One region of the Paenibacillus sp. Negev47 genome, then DNA from elsewhere that is predicted to be linked to it. Evidence: riboswitches for the same ligand, from Rfam matches in the RefSeq annotation. Region 1 holds a riboswitch; the other holds the start of a gene.
The links. A riboswitch is a leader RNA that binds a small molecule or an ion and turns the genes downstream of it on or off. The one in region 1 is predicted to bind thiamine pyrophosphate.
Positions count from the first base shown of each region.

Region 1 (4,257 bases):
CTGCTCTGCATGAACGCCGAATGGTTTCATCAGGTCATATGTAGGTCCCCATATCTTATAAATCACGCCAAACACCACTGCGATCACGATGGTTACCAGAATATCTGTTAGTTTCAATCGCTTGTTGCCTGCTGTTGTTGCCATCTTCTCTACTTCCTTCCTCTGCTCCCCGTCGGGTTTATTAAAGTAAACAAAAAAAGCCTCCCCGGTTCCGGGCAGGCCTTACGTACAGTGTACAATTCTCACAATCATGTATTGGATGGTTGACGCAAAGACGGAATATCAATCCTTCTCCTGTTGTAGCAAAAAGTTCACCACAGCCGAAAGAAGTCCTGTTGTTATCCCACGTTAATTTTGCACAATTCACCCTTACACATTGTAAATCCATGTTCTCTACGCTGGCATTACCCAGATCAGATGTACGGTCAGCGGCACAAGGCCACTCTCTCAGCCCAACTTCATTGAGCTCCCGGTTCACTTTATTTCATTGCTTCTAATGTACATCAGATGGGTATTTGTGGCAATGCCTTAATATTGCGTATTCCCGGACTGACTCGTTTTTCCTGAAGCGAAACCCTTGAACAACGTTGGTACTTTGGAATACCGTGTATTCGTGATTTTTCCTTGTGATGTACTGCTGTCTGTACGCATAATTGCATCTTTCACATTGGAAATGTTGGAGTTATCCAGGGTCATGTTAACTGCGAAGGAAGTTCCACCATTTTGGCGAACCAGCTTGCCAATATCATCTGCACGGAAATTTTTGATGTTAATCGTTCCGGCTGCATTCATCTGGAACACTTTATCATAGGCCTTGTACGCTGCTCCGCCGGTAATATTGACCGTTCCGGCCGACTTCAATGTTAGTGCATCCTCGCCCACGTCCTGCCAAACCACATTCGATATATTACAGTTTCCATAACAGTGAACACCATCGGCAGCAGGTGATCCGATATTTACATTTTTGAGCGTGGCCCCTGCCTCCAGGCGAAAGACTGGCTTTTGACCCTCTGCTTGAGATCCGTCGCCCAGTGTGGAAGGATTGGCTACAAAGGTTTTGCCTTGACCGTCATAGGTCGTATTCTTTGGAACAATAATAGTTGAATTTACAACCGTAGGTGCAGCCGCAGCCGGAACTGCACCAAATATGGAAGCAACCAAACCAGCGGACAGCAACAACGTCAACATTTTTTTCATAACTTTATTCCTCCCTTATTCTCGTTTTTTGGTAGTACTAGCCTGAGCTTGTACTGGAATTTCGCCAGAGGTGCACCTCTGTCTGAAATACAACCTAATCCTACCAAATAAGGAAGGGGACAAGAATAATCATTAGATCACTTTTACACTTCCCAGCATAGAACCTGATGTTTCAGCATGCTTTGTGGTCCCGTGTTTACTTGTTATGTACCGATATCAACTTCGGATATGCTCTATTTACAACCTCAATATACACAACAAAGACCACATCATCTGTTACAGACAACGTGATCTTATGAAAACATGATTGTATTCACTTTATATTCTAGGCTCCAAACCGCTGACGATACCCGCACTTCCGGCACAACTCTTCCACTGCTTCCCGCTTGGAAAAACCATACACCAGATTGTTGGCTCGCTCACCCTCAATAATCTCCGAGAATGACTTCTCGTGCACGTTACCGAGGTTAATGACACCCTCACCATCAAGACAGCATGGAACCACCGTTCCATCCACTAGCACAGCCGCCTGACCGCGTAGTGCATGGCAAAATCCTTTCCCGTCATCTTCCGGTGCATCCAGACTCGGCCACTGGAACTCATGATCCTGGTTCAGGTATACATTTGGGGCGATTTTGACCCCGCTGCCTGGAACCACTTTTTCTTCAATACGAAAGTCCAGATTGAACTCACGTTCCAGCACTTCAAGGGTCTCCCGATTTCGATTCATCTGAGCATTCGTAAAGTTATCCTGCGTCAGATTCCATAGCCGGAATGAGATGATAACATTGTGCTTCACCGCTTCATGTACAAAAGACAGGATGTTGCTCAGGTACCCGTCACGATCAGTTGAACCTTCATGCCCATCGAAGCTGTGCAGAGAGAAGTTCATCTGTCGCAGCGCCGGTTTGCCGAGCAATTTATGCTGAGTCTTGGGCAGCAGCGTACCATTCGTTGTAATGTTCACCTTGAGTCCCTTCGCATGTGCGGAATCAAGCAGCAGATCTATTTTGGGATGCAACAAGGGTTCACCTTTGACATGTAAATAAATATGGTTGGTATGTGGTTTAACTTGATCCAGTATATTGTTGAAGACTTCAGGGTCAATGAATCCTTTGGCACGCTGTGTCTGCGGACAGAAGCTGCATGCCAGATTGCAGATACTTGTGATCTCAATATATACTTTTTTGAACGTTTTCAACTCGGGTCCCCATTCTGCTTAGGAGGGAGAAATCCCACCTGCATTTGTGATCCGGCCAATATGCGCCATCCCTATTATATCGGGTTCTTGAGCCGAGGTAAATTGTTCGATTGTTCTAAGCACAACGAGGGACAAAAGAAATTCATTCCAACTGAAATTTGTATGATTACAACCTCGCTCCTCGGATCTGACTCCAATTCACCTCAACAATTCCATCATGCTGCCTCTTTACAGTTCATGTTCAAGTGATATATGCTGAACACACAACTGCATATCTTGTACATTTGCACTAGGGGAGCCCTGCGGCTGAGACGAATATGACTATTCGGACCCTTTGAACCTGATCTGGATCATACCAGCGGAGGGAAGTGGAGCGGCCTTTTAGTAAGCGGAATTTTATCATGTATATGTGAAGATAAATTGCGGATCTAACTTACAGACCCACTCATTTCTCCGGAAATGGGTGGGTCTTTTTTGTTTCTTTTGCAGAGCACAGGATGTCGTTGTTATTTCACCAGTCTGACATTAAGGGGGTGAGGATCAGATGGCCAACCATGTAACCATTCACAACGTAAGCTTCGCTTTTCCCGAAAAAAAAGATTCACCCGTACTCTCCAATGTGTCGCTTCAGGTTCAACAGAGAGAATTTGTCTCACTCATTGGCTCCAGCGGATCAGGTAAAAGCACGCTCTTCAAGCTGCTCGCAGGCTTGCATGAGCCAACCGTCGGCACCATCGACATTGCCGATGTACCGCAAGGACAACGGCTCGGACGAGTCGCCTATATGCCGCAGAAAGATCTCCTGTTGTCTTGGCGGACCGTCTTGGAGAACTGCATGCTACCTGCTGAGTTGGCACCAGGTCGACAGAACAAGGACAAGCTGCGGGCCGACATCATGGCTGGATTAGCCAGGTTCGGCCTGTCAGGTTATGAACATTCCTATCCGGATGAGTTATCCGGTGGCATGCGGCAGCGGGTAGCACTGCTTCGTACTTTGCTTACAGGCGGACAGCTCATGTTGCTGGATGAACCCTTCGGTGCGCTCGACGCCTTAACCAAACGAGAAATGCATCGCTGGTTGTTGGAGCTGTGGGAGGGCTTTGGCCAAACCGTCCTGTTTATTACACATGACATTGAAGAAGCATTGCTTTTAAGTGATCGTATTATTCTACTAACTCCAGGCGGACAAGGTCAGCAACTGTGGGAAATGACGGTTCCTTTGCCACGTCCAAGGCATTCGGACCTGATCTACGAACCGGCTCTCGTGCAGATGAGACGACAACTGGAGGAACAATTGCATGCGAAGCGATAAGGTTAGCGTCCAGACGTGGCTCTCGAAGTGGTTTTCCCAATATGGTTTGTTCATTCTGCTCATGCTCTTTTTACTGGCGATCTGGGAAACGATTGTACGTATGGGATGGGTGCCTTCCTTCATCATTCCTGCACCCACGGCCATCGCAGGCTCACTGGTTGAGCATCGTCGTCTGCTGCTGACCATACATCTGCCTGCTACCTTTATGGAGGTTGCTGTTGGTTTTGGCTTGTCCATAGTGACCGGAATTGCGCTGGCGACAGGCATGCATATGAATCGCTCGATTGAAAAGGCCTTATATCCCTTCATCGTGATCAGTCAGACGATCCCGCTGATTGCCCTGTCCCCCGTATTCATCCTGTGGTTCGGCTACACGCTGTGGAGTAAAGTCGCCGTGGTGTTCCTGATCGCGTTCTTCCCCATTGTGGTCAGTACCTACGATGGACTCCGCCAAGGCGACCCAGAACAGCGTGAACTACTACTCACCATGGGCGCCAGCAAATGGGATATTTTTCGCAAACTCCAGGTTCCGCTGGCACTCCCTTCA
Region 1 is NZ_CM177754.1:5,702,824-5,707,080, forward strand. Features, by position in the region: gene AC4G47_RS25650 (ECF transporter S component) at 1-144, opposite strand, end outside; gene AC4G47_RS25655 (pectate lyase) at 529-1,197, opposite strand; gene AC4G47_RS25660 (radical SAM/SPASM domain-containing protein) at 1,523-2,398, opposite strand; TPP riboswitch at 2,680-2,782, shown strand; gene AC4G47_RS25665 (ABC transporter ATP-binding protein) at 2,943-3,710, shown strand; gene AC4G47_RS25670 (ABC transporter permease) at 3,697-4,257, shown strand, end outside.

Region 2 (4,257 bases), 210 kb from region 1:
AGGAACACGAAGAAGGCGACATGATAGCAGCATTCTCACTTTTAAACGATGTCAGACTGCCCAGCTTACGTTGTAACGGCGCCTAGGAACGTGTCCGATATTCCTCTGCCTTTTCCTGCATGCCCGCAGCTACAGCCTCATTCTCGGACAATCCTTTGTCCGCGGCAAAGGCACGAATGTCCTGCGTAATGCGCATGCTACAGAACTTCGGTCCGCACATGGAGCAGAAATGAGCTTCCTTGGCCCCTTCTGCTGGCAGCGTCTCATCATGATAGGACAGCGCACGTTCAGGGTCCAGTGACAGGTTAAACTGGTCACGCCAGCGGAACTCGAAGCGCGCTTTGGACAGGGCGTCATCCCGGCGCTGGGCACGTGGATGGCCTTTCGCCAGATCCGCGGCATGGGCTGCGATCTTGTAGGCGATAACCCCTTCCCGCACATCATCCTTGTTGGGCAGGCCCAGATGTTCTTTTGGCGTAACATAACAAAGCATGGACGTGCCGAACCAGCCAATCATGGCCGCCCCAATGGCGGACGTGATGTGATCGTATCCCGGCGCGATGTCGGTCGTCAGCGGCCCCAGCGTATAGAACGGTGCTTCCTGACAGATCTCCATCTGCAAGTCCACATTTTCCTTGATCTTGTGCATCGGCACGTGACCCGGGCCTTCAATCATCACCTGCACATCGTGCTTCCACGCGATCTGTGTCAGTTCTCCAAGCGTCGCCAGTTCCGCCATCTGAGCTTCATCGTTGGCATCGTAGATGCTGCCTGGGCGGAGACCATCTCCCAGTGAGAACGCTACATCATACCTTTTCATAATCTCGCAGATTTCTTCAAAATGGGTGTACAAAAAATTCTCCTGATGATGCGCAAGGCACCATGCTGCCATAATGGACCCACCGCGAGACACAATGCCTGTCATCCGCTTGGCCGTCATCGGGATATAACGCAGCAGTACACCTGCATGAATCGTAAAGTAGTCCACACCCTGCTCTGCCTGCTCAATAAGCGTGTCCCGGTATAACTCCCAGGTCAGCGCTTCCGCTTCGCCATTCACCTTCTCCAGCGCCTGATACAGCGGCACCGTACCGATTGGCACAGGTGAATTGCGAATGATCCATTCCCGGGTGGTATGAATGTCTTTGCCTGTGGACAGATCCATTACGGTATCCGATCCCCAGCGTACCGCCCAGGTCATCTTCTCCACCTCTTCTTCGATGGAAGAAGATACAGCAGAGTTGCCAATGTTGGCATTGATCTTCACATGAAAATGACGACCAATCAACATCGGCTCACTCTCCGGGTGATTGATGTTAGACGGCAGGATGGCTCTTCCACTCGCCAGTTCCTGGCGCACGAATTCCGGCTCCACGCCTTCACGAATGGCAGCAAACTCCATCTCTGCCGTAATGACTCCCTGCCTCGCATAATGCATCTGAGTCACACAGCGTCCCGTCTGTGCTCGCAGCGGTTTGCCACGCAATCCAGGGTACTCTTCGGCTCCAGCTCTCTTCCCTCCGGGCTTTAATCCGTTATCCTCGGGTTTAACTGTACGGCCTTGGTAAGCCTCCACATCGCCACGCTCTGTGATCCAGCGGGTACGCAGGGCTGGTAGACCTGCCCGGATATCGGCATGAAATGCGGGATCAGTCATGGGACCGCTCGTATCGTAGACACGCAGCGGTTCGTTATGCTCCACCCCTTGGGGAGTATTCGTGTCATGAAGGGCTATTTCACGCTCCGGAACAGCAATGTCCGGCCGTGAGCCCTGAATGTAGACTTTGCGGCTGCCCGGAAAGGGCTGAACCCGTCCGGCCGCCTCTGTTTTCTTTTCCACCTGCTGACCCGTAAGTTCCTGTTCCATCGCTTGTTGTCCCGTTTGATCTCCTGTACTCATGTTCACTTGTCTCCTCCTTAGTGTTCCTTCGCTTGGTTTGGTTGGTATCATCATTAGCTCGCTTACGTACCTGTCCCAAATCAACGCAATGCAGAGAAGAAAGAGCGATCCTACACCAACCAGAGGAGACATCATTCATGTACAGTTCACAACATAACGGAGGTTACCACAGATCATGGATCTACACTGATTTCTCTCCTTATCCAAGCCCACTTTGCAGGTTATTGAAAAAGAAGCCCATGGAGTCCGCACTATATCGCCTGTTCCCTGTATATAAAAAAGCCGGTCCCCGAAGGAACCGACTTTTATGTCCATCACCAATAATGCACCTTCAATCAGCTCCTTAACGGAGCACTGCAAGGGTCACATTATGTGGTGGTTGTGGTCATATCGCCGATTACTTCCCTACGCTGGTATGATCCAGATCAGGTGCAAAGGGTCCGGAATCTCATGCGATTCCGTCTCAGTCCGGACAGTTCGGACTCCCCCAGTAACGTTAACAAGTTGCGGCTTACACAAGCCGCTGTTCATATGCAATGAAGCTGGCCCCGCTGGGCCGTCCATTACAGAGTAGCGCAACCGGAACATAAAAACAACCTTTATATTCCAGATTGCTAACTTAATTGGTGACAGACCTTACATCAACATCAGGATAACATGAGCCCCATCTGCGTAGCAGCTTCCTTTAGCACAGGTGCGTATTCGTGCAAAGTCTCCTGCGAGAGTCGGCTGACAGGTCCTGAGACCGAGAGCGCAGCTGCAATATTGCCTCTACGATCCATAATCGGCACCGATACCGCCGCAGCTCCCGGCTCACGTTCCTCGTAACTCGTGGCATATCCGTTATCCCGGATGTCTCCCATCTGCGCCAAATACACCGCTGGATCGATAAATACCGGCCATTCAGGCCCATTCATCAGTTCTTCACGGTCCTCGTCCGTCGCAAACGCCATCAAGACTTTGCTGGAAGCCCCGACAGATAGCGGGAGTCTAACCCCGACGGGAGCAACACGGCGAATTGCCTGATCACTTTGTACAGCCTGAATCCGAATCCGTTCACTGCCATCACGCAGGTACAGACTTACGGTCTCTCCCAACCGGTCTCTCAGTCGCTCCATTGCAGGCAGCAGCAAAATCGCCGGATCATCACTGCGTGACATATGGGCTGATAGCTCCCAGATTCGTATGCCAAGTCGGTACTTCTCCGTTGCCGCATCCCGGATGACAAAGCCTCGATCCTCCAGCGTAGCCATCAGGCGATGCACTGTACTTTTGTGCAAACCAATCTGACTGGCAATTTCGGTGAGTCCCAGATCACTGCGCGTGGTAAAACATAATAATATATCCAGCGCCCGTTCTACAGCCCGGACGGTTAACTTACGATCTTCCATGGCATAATGCCCTCCTCATGTTTCATCACATGAAACTTGGTTACATAAATTATATGAGAAACGGTCTCATCTGTAAACCAAAAAAGAGTCAAGATCTGAATAGGCCAAGTTATAAATATTTCCTTTTTATAAGACTAAATCCCCTGTAATTTACTCGCTAAGGGAATGTTACCCATATATCTTAAGAACTATATAACAATTGCGTAACAAATGCCCTCAATCAATTGACTTTGACTATATTGGAACATACGATAAAGATATATTACTTTAAGATATCGCTCTGAAGCAGGTTCTGAAATAGACGTAATTCTCTTTTCATGTCGTTGTTATCTTCAACTGAACTTCAAAGGAGGGGCATTCATGTATCCAACATCCCAGAGCGAAGCCCCGCTGCAAACAAAAGTGTCCGATCTGCCCTCTTCGTTATCACCGAGGCTGATTCGGTTCAAACATATTATCGTAGCGTTGCTGCTCTCCGTTGTATTTTTCCTGCTGTTTTGTTTTATTGCACTGCATGGTTATATCGCATGGGTATTATCCAACCCAACTGTAGCGCCTGTCTTCTCCAATCCGATGCAGGCCAAGAACATGAAGTACGAAGACATCACGTTTCCGGCAGCAGATGGCAGCCGGACGATGCAGGGATGGTATATTCCTGCTGACAACACTGCGAGCAAAACGATCATCTTCAGTCACGGATATGGTGCCAACCGTGAAGAAACATGGGTACCTATGTACGATCTGGCCCACTATGCCCATCAACTCGGGTTCAACGTGGTGATGTTCGATTACGGTTTTGCCTCCCAAGTGAACAAAGCTGTAGCCACAGGTGGGAAAGCCGAGTCACAGCAGTTGCTCGGTGCCATCCAGTTTGCCAAGCAGCGTGGTGCACAGGAATTGGTTGTCTGGGGCTTCTCGATGGGTGCCGGTACTGCGTTACAAACCGGACTCATTACGAAGGAAGTG
Region 2 is NZ_CM177754.1:5,909,124-5,913,380, forward strand. Features, by position in the region: gene thiC (phosphomethylpyrimidine synthase ThiC) at 83-1,867, opposite strand; TPP riboswitch at 2,286-2,399, opposite strand; gene AC4G47_RS26590 (IclR family transcriptional regulator) at 2,548-3,291, opposite strand; gene AC4G47_RS26595 (alpha/beta hydrolase) at 3,652-4,257, shown strand, end outside.
Region 2: linked by a shared signal. The riboswitch ahead of thiC (phosphomethylpyrimidine synthase ThiC) and the one ahead of AC4G47_RS25665 (ABC transporter ATP-binding protein) in region 1 are both predicted to bind thiamine pyrophosphate.